DNA from 2 places in the Streptomyces sp. TAA486 genome. Region 2 is predicted to be linked to the other one. Evidence: riboswitches for the same ligand, from Rfam matches in the RefSeq annotation. Region 2 holds a riboswitch; the other holds the start of a gene.
The links. A riboswitch is a leader RNA that binds a small molecule or an ion and turns the genes downstream of it on or off. The one in region 2 is predicted to bind S-adenosylmethionine.
Positions count from the first base shown of each region.

Region 1: linked by a shared signal. The riboswitch ahead of I004_RS33625 (aminotransferase class V-fold PLP-dependent enzyme) and the one ahead of thrC (threonine synthase) in region 2 are both predicted to bind S-adenosylmethionine.

Region 1 covers NZ_AUEV01000007.1:360,125-368,984, forward strand. Annotated here, with positions in the region: gene I004_RS0112420 (NYN domain-containing protein) at 497-1,786, opposite strand; gene I004_RS0112425 (hypothetical protein) at 1,968-2,207, opposite strand; gene I004_RS0112430 (rhomboid family intramembrane serine protease) at 2,387-3,076, shown strand; gene I004_RS0112435 (Lrp/AsnC family transcriptional regulator) at 3,073-3,354, shown strand; gene I004_RS33625 (aminotransferase class V-fold PLP-dependent enzyme) at 3,418-4,899, opposite strand; SAM riboswitch class IV at 4,966-5,085, opposite strand; gene trpD (anthranilate phosphoribosyltransferase) at 5,205-6,329, opposite strand; gene qcrB (cytochrome bc1 complex cytochrome b subunit) at 6,641-8,275, opposite strand; gene qcrA (cytochrome bc1 complex Rieske iron-sulfur subunit) at 8,272-8,860, opposite strand, start outside.
Region 2 covers NZ_AUEV01000013.1:262,330-271,189, reverse strand. Annotated here, with positions in the region: gene I004_RS0118730 (trehalose-6-phosphate synthase) at 1-729, opposite strand, end outside; gene I004_RS0118725 (glucosyl-3-phosphoglycerate synthase) at 819-1,778, opposite strand; SAM riboswitch class I at 1,925-2,076, shown strand; gene thrC (threonine synthase) at 2,096-3,397, shown strand; gene I004_RS0118715 (MoaD/ThiS family protein) at 3,394-3,672, shown strand; gene I004_RS0118710 (cold-shock protein) at 4,144-4,347, shown strand; gene groL (chaperonin GroEL) at 4,768-6,396, shown strand; gene secD (protein translocase subunit SecD) at 6,532-8,860, opposite strand, start outside.

The DNA of each region.
Region 1 (8,860 bases), on a different contig from region 2:
GGCGGTCCTCCGCTGCCGCCCCGGATGGACGGCCAAACGTGCGGAGGTTCGGGGCCAGACATTAGCCACGCGTAATCGTCGGATCAAATCACTCTCAGAAAAAACCCGTCACAGGAGCAGATTCTTTACTCACATCGCACAGGGAGCGATGACGGAGTCACGCAGCGGTGCGAACGCGGGCCCGACGGCCCCGGATTGGAACCTGCCGCCCGCGACGTGCCCTGCGCATGCCCGTCGTTGGACTCCACTGTGATGGCGGTGTGAGGGATGTGAAGCCGGAACCGTCCCCCGGTGGACCACGACGCCGGGTTCGTGCAGGTCGTCCCCTCGCGGCGCCAGTTGGGCACATACGTCGGCCGGGCACATCCCCGTCCGGAGGCGGCAGTCCGCAACCCTCACCCGGGCGCGAACGCCATGTGCCGGGGAAGAGGACGTTGTCCGGACGCGACGGTTCCGGGGCTCGGAGGTGTGCCGCAGGGACGCCGCCGGAACCCGTCTAAGTCCGTCCGAGACGGCGCAGAAGGAGGGTCGAGGCGACAGGGCGGGCTCCGGCGGCCGCACAGCCGTCCGCCACCTCACGGTCCGAGGAGACGACCACCACGGCACGTCCCGGAGGCTCCGCCCGCACGAGTTGCCGGATGAGCTCGTCGGCGGTCTCCCCCGGCTTGCTGAACAGGACGCGCACTCCCCGCGGAGGCGCCAACAGCACGGGAGCGGCGAGTTCGGCCCCGTCGAAGACGCATGTGACCTCGGCGCCGGACTGGGCGGCGAGGCCCGCCAGCCCCGCGAGAAGCCTCAGCCGCTGCTTGTCCAGGGGCATCGTGGGATAGCCGGTCTTGGTGACGTTGTAGCCGTCGACGACCAGATGCGACTGCGGCAGCGTGAGGAGCTGGTCGAGAAGTTCCGGATCGGTCTCGGACAGGGCGCGCGCGGCGATGTCGCGCGGGGTCATGCGCCCCGGTTCGACGGCGTCGACGGTATCGGCGGGGCGGCTCGTCGTAGGGGGAAGCGCCAACTCGCGACGGAGACCCTGTGCGGCGTCGAGAACGCTGTCCAGCAGCAGCCGCACCCGCATGTCCTGCACGCTGCGCCCCTCGCGGGCGGCACGGCGCCCGGCCTCCAGCGCGGATTCCGCTTCCGAGAGCCGGGTGCGCAGCCGGCGGCTCTCGCTCTCGGCCGCCGACTTCTCCGCGGATGCCGAGGAGCGCAGCTCCTCCAGCTCGGCCCGCGTCTTGCGCATCTCCGCCTCGCCGCGCTTCACATCGCTCTGGGCGCTGCGCAGCTTCCGCTGGGTCACTTCCAGCTCCTTGCGTACCGACTCCAGTTCGCCGCGGCCACGTTCAGCCTCCGTACGCGCCGCGGTACGCGCCTCGGCCAGTTCGCCGCGGAGCCTGACCAGTTCGCGCTGGGCCTCCTCGCCGGCGCGTTCGGCCTGCGCACGCTGGGCCTCCTCGCCTGCCGCGGCGACGAGCTTGGGCCAGTCCACGGGACGCAGCACGTACGCCACGGCCGCCACATCCACGGGATCGGCGGCGGGCGGGGGCGTGCCCGAGGTCAGCGCCTCGGTGAGTTCCGGGAAGCGCTCGCGCAACTGCTCGGCGATCCGCTCGCGGAACGCGGGTTCGCTCTCGAGCGCCGCGGCCATCGCGTTGGCGCCGAACTTGATGCGGCGCTGCGGGGTGAAACGTGCGTACTGGCGCAGCGGGGCGGGCAGTTCGGCGACGGTCAGGCCGCCCAGCGCGTCGCCCGTGAGGGACACCACCCTGCGGCGGACCTTCTCGGGCAGCGGCCTGTCGAAGGGTTCGGCCTCCTCGGAGCGCGGCGGACCGGCGGGCCTGGGCTCGTCTTCGCCCTCACCGGCGACGGGACCTGCGTCCGTCTCCGGTGAGGGGTCGGCACCCGGCACCGACGGCTCGCGCCCCGAGCCGTCGGCACTCCCATCCACCACCGTTCACACCTGCCGTTTCTCAGACCTGGGCGCCCGGCCGGTCCACGAGCTCGACCTGGTCGGCGGCGTCGCACCACCGGCAGCGCACGGATTCGATGCTCTCACTGAGCACCTCCTGCTCCTCGACCCGCGGCTCACCGGCCAGGTCCAGGTGGACGTACTCGACGACCTTGCTGGAGCGCGTCACGTCGAAGCGCGTCAGATTGCCGCAGAGTGTGCATCGCCACCGGGTTCCGGCCGTGGGCTTGGGGACCGACATGGACTCGACCTCATTCCTTCGAGCGTTCGCGGGCATCGCTGCGGTGCGACCACGTGCGTGTGCGGTAACCCGACGAAAGCGCAGCATCGCCTGACGTAACCCTATGACCCTGCCGCACAGCGTGTGTCCCGAGGAGCCTGCCCAGTGCCCGAATCATCATGAACCGCACCGTGCCGAAGATGCCCGTCGTGACCTGTGCGCTCATCATCCTGTGCACCGTGATCTTCCTCACCGGCCCGGCCTCGGGTTTTCTGCCGGGCCACGGCAGCGGCACGTCCCTGCACCGGGCGCAAGCCGCGTACTTCAACCACTGGGGCGTCGTCCCTCGCACTCTGTGGAGCGGTGCCCTGCGGCCGTTCGTGACACCTCTGACCGCGCTCTTCCTGCACGCGAGCTGGCTGCACCTGCTGGGGAACCTGCTCTTCCTCCATGTCTTCGGCGGCCCGGTGGAGATGCGCATGGGCCGCCTGCGCTTCGCCGTCTTCTACGTGAGCGTCGGCTACATCGCCATGCTCTGCTACGCGGCGGCGCACAGCCAGTCGGGGGAGACCCTGGTCGGGGCGTCCGGCGCGGTCTCGGGCGTGCTGGGGGCGTTCCTCTACCTCCATCCGAGGGCACGGGTCACCAGCCTCTTCCCCTTCCTCTACTTCCTGCCGCTCCGCTTCCCCGCATGGGTGGTGCTCGTCTTCTGGCTCGCCCTGCAGTGGATCGCGGCCCGCGGGGACACCGACGGACCGGGCGTGGCCTACCTCGCCCATGTGGTCGGATTCACCCTCGGCTTCCTCTACGCGTGGGCGCGTTTCCGGCGTTTCCGTACGGCTACAGTGGGCACGCCCGCTCCGGCGACCCAGGGAGAGTCCACACCGTGATCACCTCGATCGTGCTCCTCAAGACCAGCCCCGAACGCATCCCCGAGATCGCCGAGCAGATCGCGGCGCTCGAGGGCGTCAGCGAGGTCTACTCGGTCACCGGTGCGCACGATCTGATCGCGATGGTGCGGGTGGCCCGGCACGATGACCTGGCGGACGTCATTCCCGGCCGGATCAGCAAGGTGCCGGGCGTGCTCTCCACGGAGACCCACATCGCCTTCCGCACCTATTCGCAGCACGATCTGGAGTCGGCCTTCGCCATCGGCCTGGACGCCTGAGGGCGCGGCCCGCCCGGGAGCCGGGCCGGGCCCCGGGGCCGCTCCGGGCGGCCCTGACGGCGCTCAGGCGGTGAGCACACCCCGGGCGGCGGGCTCCTGGAGGGCGTCGGTCTCCGGGACGCAGCGCCCCTCCTCCGTGCGGTAGCGCAGACGGGCCCCGTCACGTACGAGTTCGCGCACGGCCCGTACGAACCTCTCCACGTGCTCGTCCGGCGTCCCCGCCCCGATGCTCACCCGTACGGCGTTCAGCGACCGCCCCTCGGGCGCACCGCACTCACCGGGGTCCTCGCTGTGGGCACCCAGCAGCGCACGCACCAGCGGGTGCGCGCAGAAGAGGCCGTCGCGTACGCCGATGCCGTACTCGGCGGAGAGGGCCGCGGCGACGTGCGCGCTGCTCCAGCCCTCGACGACGAAGGAGACGACGCCGACCCTGCGCGCCGCCTCGGCCCTGACGCCGGCCGGCGTGCCCGCGTCGTCCGCACCGAAGAGCGAGAGCACCTGCACTCCGGGCAGCTCCGACAGGCCCGACAGCAGCTTCATGGTCAACTCCCCCTCGCGCGCGGCCAGTTCCGAGAACCCCGCCCCGGTGAGCGCCTCGCACGCGGAAGCGATGGAGTACGCGCCGATCACGTTCGGCGACCCGGCCTCGTGACGGGCCGGCCCGTTCTGCCACTCCACCTCGACGCCGCCCTCCGCGTCCCGCGCGACCTTGCGGCTGGCCCCACCGCCCGCCAGGTAGGGCTCGGCAGCGTCCAGCCAGTCGGGACGGCCCGCCAGCACACCGGCCCCGAACGGGGCGTACAGCTTGTGCCCGGAGAACGCCACCCAGTCGACGTCCAGTTCGCCGATGTGCACGGGGCGGTGCGGTACGAGCTGCGCCGCGTCCAGCACGATCCGGGCGCCGTACCGGTGCGCCGCTGCGACCAGCCGCCGTACGGGCCAGATCTCGCCCGTGACGTTGGACGCACCCGTCACACACACCAGCTTCGGGCCCTCGGGCGCCGCTGCCAGCGCGCGCTCCAGCGTCTCGACGGCCTGCCGCGGCGAGCGCGGTGCGTCCAGGAGGACCGTCTGCGTACCGGCGGCCTGCCACGGGAGGAGCGACGCGTGGTGCTCCGTCTCGAAGACGAACACGCGCGTGCCCTCAGGAAGCGCCGACGCCAGCAGGTTGAGCGAATCCGTGGTGGAGCGGGTGAAGACGACCTGGTCCGTGCGGCGGCAGCCGAGGAAGCGCGCCACCGTGTCACGGCTCCGCTCGAAGAGGGCGGTGGAGTGCTGGGAGAGGTAGCCGGCGCCACGGTGCACGCTGCCGTAGTACGGGGCGTACGCGGCGACGTCCTCCCACACCCTGCGCAGCACGGGCGCGCTCGCGGCGTAGTCCAGTGCGGCATAAGGGAGTTCACCGCCCGTCGCGAGCGGCGCGCCCACGTCCAGGCCCAGCACCGGCAGGGGCGCGGAGGCGGGGGCGGCGACAGGGGCGGGCTCCGGAACCGGCTCGCGGGCCGGCGCGGGACGGTCGGTGGCGGACGCGATGAGCAGGCTCATGCGAAGTCTCCCTCGAATGCCGGGGACCCCTGGCATACGCCTCCCCGCCGAAGGCAGGGGAAGAGGGATCCGTGCTTGCCGCACGACCCTGCTGTCGAACGGCCCGGTCATCACCCGGGGCACCCCACCACGGAAGGAGGGTTGCCGGACAGCGGGCCGGGGCCTTGATCGCTGTCGCTCGTGACCTGGCGGGAAGTATGGCACAGAGTGCCGCGGGCTCCGCCCCGCCGTCCGTATCCCGGACAGCTATGGGGTACCACCCGGGCTGGAGGCGCGGGTGGAGGAGCCGCCGCGGCACTCCGGTGTCACATGTGGCTGGCCGTCACCCAGCGGTCCAGCGCGGCACGCGCGGCGCCGCTGTCGACCGATTCGGCCGCCCTGTCCATCGCCGCACGGATCTGCTCAGTCAGCGGGGCGTCTCCCGGTTCGAGCGCGACGAGTGCCGCGGCGGAGTTGAGCAGCACGGCGTCCCGCACCGGGCCGTGCTCACCGTCCAGCAGAGCGCGGGCCACATCGGCGTTGTAGGCGGCGTCGGCGCCGCGCAGCGCCTCGACCGGCACGATGTCGAGGCCGACGTCACGCGGGTCGAAGGACTCCTGGCGCACCGCACCGTCCCGTACGACCCACACCGTGGACGTGGCGGTGGTCGTCAGCTCGTCCAGCCCGTCGTCGCCGCGGAAGACAAGGGCGGACGAACCGCGTTCGGCCAGCACACCGGCCATGATGGGCGCCATGCGGGGATTGGCGACGCCCGTCGCCTGAGCTCCTACACGCGCGGGATTCGTCAGCGGGCCCAGGAAGTTGAACGATGTGGGGATGCCCAACTCGCCCCGTGCGTTGGCCACATGGCGCAGCGACGGGTGGAACTTCACGGCGAAGCAGAAGGTGATCCCCGCCTCCGAGGCCACCTCGGCCACACGCTGCGGGCTCAACTCCAGGTTGACGCCCAGCTTTTCCAGCACGTCCGTGGCTCCGCTCGCGCTGGAGGCGGCGCGGTTGCCGTGCTTGACGACCTTCGCCCCGCATCCGGCGACGACGATCGCGGACATCGTGGAGATGTTGACCGTACGGGCCCTGTCACCGCCCGTACCGACGATGTCGACGGTCCGGCCGGGCACCTCGATCACGTTGGCGTGGGCGTACATCGCACGTACGAGACCCGAGATCTCCCCGACCGTCTCGCCCTTGGCCCGCAACGCCACCGCGAAACCGGCGATCTGTGCGTCGGTGGCCTCGCCTCGCATGATGTTGTCCATCGCCCACGCGGTGGCGTCGGCGCTGAGATCCTCACCGGCGAGCAGCGACGTCAGTACGTCCGGCCAGGTTTTCGGACCCCCGGCGGTAGCTCCCAGGCCGGAGGCTCTCGTGGGGGTACCGCCCAGGCCGGAGGCACTGGGGGAGGGAGAGCCGGCAGACGGAACGGCACTCATGGTCCCTCCTGAGGTCATCGGTTCGGTTGGGGCCCACGCACCCGGGTCCCGGCCGGATCACCGGGTGCACCGGCGGCCGGCATGCGGGAGTGCGGCGTGGGGGACGGCCCGGCATCAGGGCCCGGCCAGTCCCCACCCTAGCGGCACCCGTCCCCGGCCAGGACCTCCGTCGGGCACGCGCGGGTCGAGGCCGGCGCGCGGCGCGGGCCACCGGGCGGACACGGACACACGCGAAGGGCCGGGCTCCCACTCGGGAAGCCCGGCCCCTCGTCCGTGGCTGCACGGCCCGCACCCGGCGGCGCCGCGGCGGCTCAGTGGTGGCCGTGGCCGCTCGTGAGCTCCTTGTACTCCTCGGCGGTCGGCTTGGGGATCTGCGCCTGCTCGCCGTAGTAGCCCTTGGAGAGCCGGGCGCGCAGCTTCTGCCCGCGGCCGACCTTCCGCTGGACGCCGTTCTCGTCCGTCTCCGGACCGACCTCGTACGGCTTGTGCTGCTCGTGCGAGGTGAGCGTGTGCAGCTGCTCCTGGGAGAGTTGCTCGTGCACCTCGATGAACTCACCGTGCGGGAGCCGCTTGATGATGCCGGACTCGCGCCCGTGCAGCACCTTCTCCTTGTCGCGGCGCTGGAGCCCGAGGCACGCGCGCCGGGTGATGAAGAAGACGACCACCGGCACAACGAAGAAGGCGATCCGCACGAACCATGTGATCGAGTTGATCGACAGGTCGAAGTGCGTGGCCACCAGGTCGTTGCCGCCGCCGATCAGCATCACCGTGTACCAGGCGATCCAGGCCGCGCCGAAGGCCGTACGCGTCGGGGCGTTGCGGGGCCGGTCGGCGATGTGGTGCTCGCGTTTGTCGCCCGTCACCCACGACTCGATGAACGGATAGACGGCGATCGCCGCCAGCACCAGCGGGAAGACCATCAGCGGGATGAATACGCCCATCGCAAGCGTGTGGCCCCACAGATGGATCTCCCAGCCGGGCATGATGCGGATCAGCCCCTCGGAGAAGCCCATGTACCAGTCGGGCTGCGCGTTGGTCGACACCTGGTCCGGCCTGTACGGGCCGAGCACCCAGATCGGGTTGACGGTGAAGGCCGCGGAGATGGCGGAGATGACGCCGAAGACGAGGAAGAAGAAGCCTCCTGCCTTGGCCATGTAGACGGGCAGCAGCGGCATTCCGACCACGTTCTTGTTCGTACGGCCGGGACCGGCGAACTGCGTGTGCTTGTGGTAGAAGACCAGGATCAGATGCGCCACGAGCAGGCCCAGCATGATCCCTGGCAGCAGCAGCACGTGGACCGAGAAGAACCGCGCGACGAAATCGTGCCCGGGGAACTCTCCGCCGAAGAGGAACATCGACATGTAGGTGCCGATGATCGGCATGGAGAGGATCGCGCCCTCCATGAACCTCACGCCGGTGCCCGAGAGCAGGTCGTCCGGCAGGGAGTAGCCGGTGAAGCCGGTGAACATGCCCAGCACGAACAGCAGGAAGCCGAACAACCAGTTGATCTCGCGCGGCTTGCGGAAGGCGCCGGTGAAGAAGACACGCATCATGTGCACGAACATCGCGCCGAGGAAGATCAGCGCCGCCCAGTGGTGGATCTGCCGGACGAGCAGACCGCCGCGGACGTCGAAGCTGATGTCCAGTGTGGAGGCGAACGCCTCCGACATCCGCACGCCCTGCATCGGCACGTAACTGCCGTGGTACTCCACCTCGTTCATCGACGGGTGGAAGAACAACGTCAGATACACGCCGGTCAGGATGATGATGATGAAGCTGTAGAGCGCGACCTCACCCAGCATGAAGGACCAGTGGTCCGGGAAGATCTTGCGCATGTTGGCCTTGGCCAGGGTGTAGATGCCCAGGCGGCCGTCGGCCCAGTCCGCGACCCGCTCGCCGGCGGGTGCCTTGCGCTTCGGGGCGGTGGTCTCGGTTGCTGTACTCATGCTCGACGCTCCCAGTAGGCCGGGCCCACGGGTTCTTCGAAGTCGCCCAGCGCTTCGAGGAATCCGTCGTTGTTGACGCTGATCTTCAGCTGCGGCAGCGCATGGCCCGCCGGACCGAAGATCACTCGTGCACCGTCCGACAGGTCGAAGGTCGACTGGTGGCACGGGCAGAGCACGTGGTGCGTCTGCTGCTCGTAGAGGCTGACAGGACAGCCGACGTGGGTGCAGATCTTGGAGTAGGCGACGATCCCCTCGTGGGACCAGTCCAACTCCCGCTTGTCCTTGATGTCGTCGGGCTCGAGCCGGACCAGCATCAGGGCCGCCTTGGCGATCTCCTGCTGGAAGTCCTCGTCCTCCTCCTCCAGGCCCTCGGGCAGGGCGAAGGTGAGCGAGCCGACGGTGATGTCCTCGGGGCGCAGGGGCTCCTGGGTGTTCTCGTTCACCAGGAGCTTGCCCTTGGACCACAGCGTGTGCTCCAGCTTGTCCTCCGGCAGCGGCCCGAGGTCGCGCAGGAGTACGACACCGGAGAGCGGCACGAGGGTCAGCGCGCCGAACATGGTCTTGCGGATGAGCGAACGGCGGCCG
Region 2 (8,860 bases):
GGCGAATCCGCGCGCCCAGCGGCGTGTGAGGAACGCGGCGCGGTCGGTGCCCAGGATCCCGCGCAGGACCTGCCGCGCCACGGCGTCGGGCAGCATCCGGTAGTAGTCCGGCGGCGCCCACGGGGTGTGCGAGAAATGCCCGATGCGCAGATCGGGGCGGCGCTCGCGGAGCAGCCCGGGCACCAGCGTCAGGTGGTAGTCCTGCACCAGCACCGTCGCACCCTCCGCCGCCTCCTCCGCCAGGGCGTCGGCGAAGGCCGCGTTGTAGCGCTCGTACGACGCCCACTGCCGCTCGAACTCCGCGCCGAAGGACGGCTCGAGAGGCGTCTGGTAGAGCATGTGGTGGACGAACCAGAGCACGGAGTTGGCGATGCCGTTGTAGGCGTCGGTGAAGGTGTCCTCGGGGATGTCCAGCATCCGTACGGACTGACCGCCGGTGTCGGCCGGGTCCGGCTTGCCCCCCGAGCGGCGCACGGCCTCCCTGTCGCCGTCGCCGAGAGCGGCGCACACCCAGAGGGCGTTGCCTCCGGAGCCGCCGGCGCCTTCCGTCGCGATGGCCGAGAGTCCCGAGACGAGGCCGCCGCCGCCGCGCTTCACGGAAAGTGAGCCTCCCCCAGAGCCTCCGGCCCGGGTGGGGCTAGCCCCAGTGAAGGAGTACGAGACGGGACCCCTGTTCGACGCGACCAGTACGTCCGCCAGGGCCTGCTGGGATGCGCGTTCGACGACCATGGCCCGAGCTTAGCCGCGGCCCGATCCCGGCAAACGTGACGCGCGGCGCACACCCGGCGGGCCCGGTCCACGCCGCCCGGCAGCCCCGCCTACGCCGCTCGCCGGTCCGTGTACTCCGCGATCTCACGCATCGGCGGACGCTCCACCGTGTCGACCGCGTGGCTGCGGGGCGCGAACCCGCCGCGGCCCGCTTCGCCCCGCTCGAACTGCGTCAGCGTCGGCCTGACCAGGTGGCTGCCGCGCGCCAGACGGAGCTGTGCGGTGTGGTGGATCGCCGCGGCCATGCGGCCGAGCGCCTGCCCGTCCTGGTTCCGGTGCCGCCGCACGCCGACGTCGACCTGCGCCAGCGCGTCGAGGCCCACCGTGTGCAACGAGTCGATGAGCAGGCCCAGTTCGACGCCGTAGCCGACGGGGAAGGGCAGCGCTTCCAGCAGCGTGCGCCGCGCCGCGTACTCACCGCCGAGCGGCTGCACGAACCCCGCGAGCCGCGGCCAGTGGAGGTTCAGCAGCGGCCGTGCGACGAGCTCGGTGACCCGTCCGCCGCCCGCCGGGTCGTCACCGAGCGGCCGGTCGTACATCGCTTTGACCAGCCGCAGCCGGGGGTCGGTGAGCAGCGGTCCCACGACGCCGGAGACGAAGTCGGCGGAGAAGTTCTCCAGGTCGGCGTCCGCGAAGCAGACGATGTCGCCGCTCGTCACCAGCAGCGAACGCCACAGCACCTCGCCCTTGCCGGGCAGCGCGGGCAGCCTCGGGAGCACCTCGTCCCGGTGCACGACTCGCGCGCCGGCGTCCGCGGCGACCTCGGCCGTACGGTCGGTGGACCCGGAGTCCAGCACCACCAGCTCGTCCACGAGCGAGGGGGGCCCGGCCATCAGCTCGCGCCGGATCACCGACACGATGCGGCCGACGGTCCGCTCCTCGTTCAGCGCGGGCAGCACGACGCTCACCCGGGAGCCGGCCGCCGGCTTCGCCGCCAGCAGCTCCGTCATGGGACGGTCGGCGCACGAGTACGACCGGCGCGCCAGCCACTGTTCGACTTCCTCCAGCACGCGGACACTCCCTGTGATCCATCTCGCGGTACGGACACCTGTCTCAACCACCAGGCCCTTCGGTTACAGTCTTGAACAACGCGGACGGCGATCGCATGCCGGGTCCCGGCCCGGCGTTCTCGGCCACCGCCCACACAACTTCACACCGCTCATCCAGAGGGGCAGAGGGAACGGCCCGTTGAAGCCCCGGCAACCCTCCAGCCGGTCTCGCACCACGAGTAATGACATCGCGAGGCTCCCGGCTCGGGAAGGTGCCAATTCCGTCTCGTGGCGAGATACGTCACGGGGAAGATGAGGAGAAAGGGCCTCGCCGAATCATGGCTGTTCAAGCTGCCGCCAGCACGACCGCCGACAAGGCCGGAGCCGGCGTATCGCTCGGCCCCGCCGCCGCGCTCTCCTGCCGCGAGTGCGGAGAGCGCATCCCTCTCGGTCCGGTCTTCGCCTGTGAGGCGTGTTTCGGGCCGCTGGAGATCGCATACGAGTTCCCCGGCGGCGACCCAGCGGCGCTTCGTGAACGCATCGAGGCCGGTCCGGACAACATCTGGCGGTACGCGCCGCTGCTGCCGGTGCCCGCCGACGTTGCGACGAAGCCCAACATCAACCCCGGCTTCACGAAGCTCGTCCGGGCCGACCGGCTCGCGCGTGAGCTCGGCGTCACCGGCTCCCTGCACATCAAGGACGACTCCGGCAACCCGACGCACTCGTTCAAGGACCGCGTCGTGGCCATCGCCGTGGAGGCCGCCCGTGCCTTCGGTTTCACCACCCTCTCCTGCTCCTCGACCGGCAACCTCGCGGGCGCCGTCGGTGCCGCGGCAGCCCGTGCGGGTCTTCGCTCGTGCGTGTTCATCCCGCACGACCTGGAGCAGGGCAAGGTCGTCATGGCGGCTGTCTACGGTGGCGAACTGGTCGGCATCGAGGGCAACTACGACGACGTGAACCGTTTCTGCTCCGAGCTGATCGGCGACCCCGCGGGTGAGGGGTGGGGCTTCGTCAACGTCAATCTGCGCCCGTACTACGCCGAGGGCTCCAAGACCCTCGCGTACGAGATCTGCGAGCAGCTGGGCTGGCGGCTGCCGGACCAGCTCGTGGTCCCCATCGCCTCCGGCTCGCAGCTCACGAAGATCGACAAGGGGCTCAAGGAGCTGATCGCCCTCGGTCTCGTCGAGGACAAGCCGTACAAGATCTTCGGTGCGCAGGCGGAGGGCTGCTCGCCGGTCTCCCGCGCGTTCAAGGACGGGCACGACGTCGTGCGCCCGGTGCGCCCGGAGACGATCGCCAAGTCGCTGGCCATCGGCAACCCCGCCGACGGCCCGTACGTGCTGGACATCGCGCGCCGTACCGGCGGCGCGGTGGAGGACGTCGACGACCAGCGGATCGTCGACGCGATCAAGCTCCTCGCGCGGACCGAGGGGATCTTCGCCGAGACCGCGGGCGGCGTAACCGTCGGAGTCACGAGGAAACTGATCGAGGAGGGCCGGCTCGACCCGACCCTCACCACCGTCGTCCTCAACACGGGCGACGGCCTGAAGACCCTGGATGCGGTGGCTCCCACCACCGGGCCGACCGCCGTCATCCGTCCGAACCTGGATTCCTTCCGAGAGGCTGGTCTCGCATCATGAGCGTGAACGTCCGTATCCCGACCATCCTGCGCACTTACACCGGCGGTCAGGCGGAGGTGAGCGCCGAGGGCGCGACTCTCTCCGAGGTGCTGACCGATCTGGAGAGCAACCACACCGGCATCGGCGCGCGGGTGCTCGACGACTCGGGCAACCTGCGCCGATTCGTCAACGTCTACGTGAACGACGACGACGTCCGCTTCGAGCAGGGCCTTCAGACACCGACGCCCGACGGTGCCGGCGTGTCCATCATTCCCGCGGTTGCGGGGGGCTGCTGAGGTCTCGTGAGAGGTCGGTGAAGGCGCCCTGCGCCGGGCTCCGATCCCCTACTGTCGAACCGCCTTCTCCGTGCACGCCGAGCGAAACGGAGGGGGCGGTTCCGCGTGTGGGGACGCGATAGGGTTGCGGTCAATCCCACCCCAGTGACTCACCCGGCATGTGCCGGGAGCATATGAGAACGCGACAAGTTGTGCCCGAATTCGGGGCGGCAATTGTCGTGTTGGCACGCTATGCCCGGCCATGTTTGCCCCGCTTCCCCGCGGAATGCGGGCTTTTGGGCCCTCGGTCGGTGCTCAGATTTCTCGTCTTCGCGACCTGTTGCAGAGGGCGTCCGTGCAGATACATTCAGCCGCGGTCGACGCCTTCCGGTGTAAGCCTCCGCACATCTGCGGGGCCGTACCGGAGGTGAGGTCTGACCCGGGTCCGCGAAGTGCGGGCTCGTGCAAGGGCCAGTAATAGGGGAGTTAGGGATGGCTCAGGGCACCGTCAAGTGGTTCAACGCGGAGAAGGGATACGGCTTCATCGCGGTCGACGGTGGTGCGGACGTGTTCGTGCACTACAGCGCGATCCAGATGGACGGCTACCGCACCCTGGACGAAGGACAGCGGGTCGAGTTCGAGATCTCGCAGGGTCAGAAGGGGCCGCAGGCGGACATGGTCCGTGTGACTGCCTGAGCACCCGCAACACTGCGCAGAGCTGCAACAGCCGTAACAACAGCCGTAAGAGGGGCCGCACCTCGTGATGAGGTGCGGCCCCTCTTACGGCTGTTCGGACCTCTCCTCCCGGCGCCAGCCCGGCCGGGTGCGTCCACGGCGGCGCACCGCGGGACGTTCCCGGACCGATCGGTTGCGCCGGCCCCGGCCCGGTGTGATGTCCTGGGGACGCTTGCACTCGCAGGGGTCGAGTGCTAATCATTGCGTTAGCACTCTCCGAGTGAGAGTGACAGACAAGGACCGGGTCGGTGAGGCTCGTTCGTCGGGTGGAGCAAGGAACCACGCGGCTGAAGGGCCGTCCGTCGCGGGCGCCAGCGCGGTCCGGTATACCCGTCCCCTGGTTGTGCAGGGGGATCCCCAGTCCGGGAGGGACCACTTCACATGGCCAAGATCATCGCGTTCGACGAGGAGGCACGGCGCGGCCTCGAGCGCGGGATGAACCAGCTCGCCGACGCCGTCAAGGTCACGCTCGGCCCCAAGGGCCGGAACGTCGTGCTGGAGAAGAAGTGGGGCGCCCCCACGATCACCAACGACGGTGTCTCCATCGCCAAGGAGATCGAGCTCGAGGACTCCTACGAGAAGATCGGCGCCGAGCTGGTCAAGGAGGTCGCGAAGAAGACGGACGACGTCGCCGGTGACGGCACGACGACCGCGACCGTCCTCGCCCAGGCTCTCGTCAAGGAAGGTCTGCGCAACGTCGCCGCTGGTGCCAACCCGATGGCGCTCAAGCGCGGCATCGAGCGTGCCACCGAGGCCGTCTCCGCCGCCCTGCTCGAGCAGGCCAAGGACGTGGAGACCAAGGAGCAGATCGCCTCCACGGCCTCCATCTCCGCCGGCGACCCGCAGATCGGCGAGCTCATCGCCGAGGCGATGGACAAGGTCGGCAAGGAAGGCGTCATCACCGTCGAGGAGTCGCAGACCTTCGGGCTCGAGCTGGAGCTCACCGAGGGCATGCGCTTCGACAAGGGCTACATCTCCGCGTACTTCGCCACCGACATGGAGCGCATGGAGGCGGAGCTCGAGGACCCCTACATCCTCATCGTCAACTCCAAGATCGGCAGCGTGAAGGACCTCCTTCCGCTGCTCGAGAAGGTCATGCAGTCGGGCAAGCCGCTGCTGATCATCGCCGAGGACGTCGAGGGCGAGGCCCTGTCCACGCTCGTCGTGAACAAGATCCGCGGCACCTTCAAGTCCGTCGCCGTCAAGGCTCCGGGCTTCGGCGACCGCCGCAAGGCGATGCTCGGTGACATCGCCATCCTCACCGGCGGCACCGTCATCTCCGAAGAGGTCGGCCTCAAGCTGGAGAACGCCGGTCTGGAGCTGCTGGGCCGCGCCCGCAAGGTCGTGATCACCAAGGACGAGACCACGATCGTCGACGGCGCGGGCGACAGCGACCAGGTCGCCGGCCGCGTCTCGCAGATCCGTGCCGAGATCGAGAACTCGGACTCGGACTACGACCGCGAGAAGCTCCAGGAGCGCCTTGCCAAGCTCGCCGGCGGCGTCGCCGTCATCAAGGCGGGTGCCGCCACCGAGGTGGAGCTGAAGGAGCGCAAGCACCGCATCGAGGACGCGGTGCGCAACGCCAAGGCCGCCGTCGAGGAGGGCATCGTCGCCGGTGGTGGCGTGGCTCTGCTCCAGGCGTCCAGCGTCTTCGAGAAGCTGGAGCTCGAAGGCGACGAGGCGACGGGCGCCCAGGCCGTCAAGCTCGCGCTGGAGGCACCGCTCAAGCAGATCGCGATCAACGCCGGCCTCGAGGGCGGCGTCGTGACGGAGAAGGTGCGCAACCTGAAGCCGGGGCACGGCCTCAACGCCGCCACCGGGGAGTACGTGGACATGCTCGCCGAGGGCATCAACGACCCGGCGAAGGTGACCCGTTCCGCTCTGCAGAACGCCGCCTCCATCGCGGCGCTCTTCCTGACGACGGAAGCCGTCATCGCCGACAAGCCGGAGAAGGCCGCCGCAGGTGGCGGCGACCCGACCGGTGGCATGGGCGGTGGCATGGACTTCTGATCGCGCAGCGATCGGAAATCCGTTTGCGGGGAGGGCCGACTGCCTCCCGGTACGGAACGGACCGAGGGCGGCATCCCGTTGGGGTGCCGCCCTCGGCGTGCGTCGGGCATCGGTCAGGGGCCGTGGGGCGCTTCCTCAGACGCGCGCTCCGTTGTCGTGCGGCGCGCGGCGCGCCCTGGCCGCCGCGGGCTTGGGCCCGCCTCCCGGGCGGGGCGAACTGTGCGTACGGGCCTCGAGTTCGACGGCGAGTGGCGCACCGACGAACAGCGACGAGTACGAGCCCACCGCGATGCCGATCAGCAGTGCCAGGGCGAAGTCGCCGAGCGAGTCGCCGCCCAGCACCGCGAGCGCGGCGATGATGAACAGCGCGCCCATCCCGGTGTTGAGGGTGCGCGGCACCGTCTGGACGACCGCGCTGTTGACCACACTCCGGAACGATTTCCTCCGTCCGCTGCCTCCGGGCGCCTGCCCTCGTTCCTGCCTCTGCCCCTGCCTCGCGCCGGGTTCCTGCCCCTGCCATTCCGAGCGGACCCTGTCGAAGATGACGACGGAGTCGTTCACCGAGTAGCCGATGACGGTCAGCAGTGCGGCCAGGAACACCCCGTCGACGGGCTTCCCGAGCCACGCGAAGGCACCGACGAGGATCACCGCGTCATGGGCGAGCGCGAGCACCGCCGACGCACCGAATGTCCACCTGAACCTGAAGGCCAGGTAGAGCAACTGGGCGCCGAGTGCGACCCCGAGAGCGATCAGCGCGTTCTGCCGCAGCTCGTCGCCGAGGCTCGGCCCGAACAGTTCGTCGCGTACCTTCTCGGCGTCACCGCCGAGGCCGTCCAGCGTCGAACGGACCGTGTCCTCCTGGCCGGCGGTGAGCTGCTCCGACCGGACGGTGATCTCGTGACCGCCGCCCCCGCCCCCGGATCCGGAACTCTGCACGACGGTCTCCGGCACGCCCGCGTCGGCGAGCGCCGTGCGGGCGGCCTCCGGATCGACCGCTCGGCTCGTCGAGTACTCCACGAGGCGCCCGCCGGTGAATTCGACGCCGAAGTCCAGCCCGCGCAGCGCCAGTCCGCCCACCGCGAGGAGGACTGCCGCGGCCGAGACCGCGAGCAGTCTCCTGCCGTGGCGCATCCAGTCCGGATTCCGCTTCGTCAGCTGGGTCCGTACGCGGCCCAGGCCCGTAAGACCGGAGATCCGCGGACGGGCGCGCACGCTACGGCGTTCCACGGCGAAGTCCACCAGCACCCTCGTGACGACCAGCGCGCTGACCATCGAGGCCACCACACCGATGGAGAGCGTCACGCCGAAGCCGCGCACCGGTCCCGAGGCGAGCGTGAACAGCAGCAGGGCGGCCAGAAGGGTCGTGACGTTGGAGTCGGCGATCGCGCCGAACGCGCCGCGGAAGCCCTTGGCCGAGGCGGTGCGCAGGCTTCTTCCGCGTCCGTATGCGTACTCCTCGCGGGCCCGTTCGAAGACGAGGACGTTCGCGTCGACGGCCATGCCGATCGCGAGGACGAAGCCGGCGAGACCCGGCAGCGTGAGCGTGGCTCCGAACGCCAGCAGCGCGGAGTAGGCGATCAGTCCGTAGCACAGCAGGCCGACGGCGGTGAGCGCGCCGAGGAGTCGGTAGACGCAGATGACGAGACCGGAGGTGAGCAGCACTCCGGTCGCGGCGGCCCAGGCGCTGGCCTCGATCGCCTCGGCGCCCAGCGTGGGACCGACGGTATGGTGTTCGATCACCTCGACCGGGACGGGGAGGGCTCCGCCCTCCACCAGCGTGGCCAGCTCCTTCGCCTCGGCCTCGCTGAAGTCCCCTGTGATCTGGGTGTTTCCGCCGGCGATGCCGTGCCCGCAGGAGACGGACGGATCCACCTGCGGCGACGAGATGACCTTCTTGTCGAGCACGATCGCGACGCGGCGTCGAGGGTCGCCGGCCGGATTGCACGCGGCCTTGCCCGTCAGCTCCGCCCAGCGCTCCTTGCCCTTGTCGCGGAAGCCGAGATCGACGAACCAGCCTGAGCCGCGCTGCGGGTCGACGGCTGCTTCCGCGGACTTGACCTCGTCACCCGTCATGGCGGTGCCGCCGAGCCGCACCGGGCGGCCCGATTCGTCGGTGGGTGTGTCACCGCCGCCGGCCGCGGAGCTGTGGTCCCGGGGAGCGCCCTTGACGGGGTGGAAGGTGAGCTGGGCGGTGCGACCGAGGACCTCGGTGGCTTCCTCCGCGTCCTGAAGGCCGGGGAGTTCGACGATGATGCGGTTGTCTCCGGAGCGTACGAGGCCGGGTTCGGCGACTCCGAGTGCGTCGACGCGCTGCCGCAGCACCTCCATGGTGTCGTCGGTGGTGGACGGTGTCGCTTTCGCTGTCGCGGAGTCGCGGGACTCCAGGACGATCTGTGTTCCGCCCCGCAGATCGATGCCGAGGCGGGGTTGCTGGGTCATGGCGAGGACCGCGGCGAGAGCCATC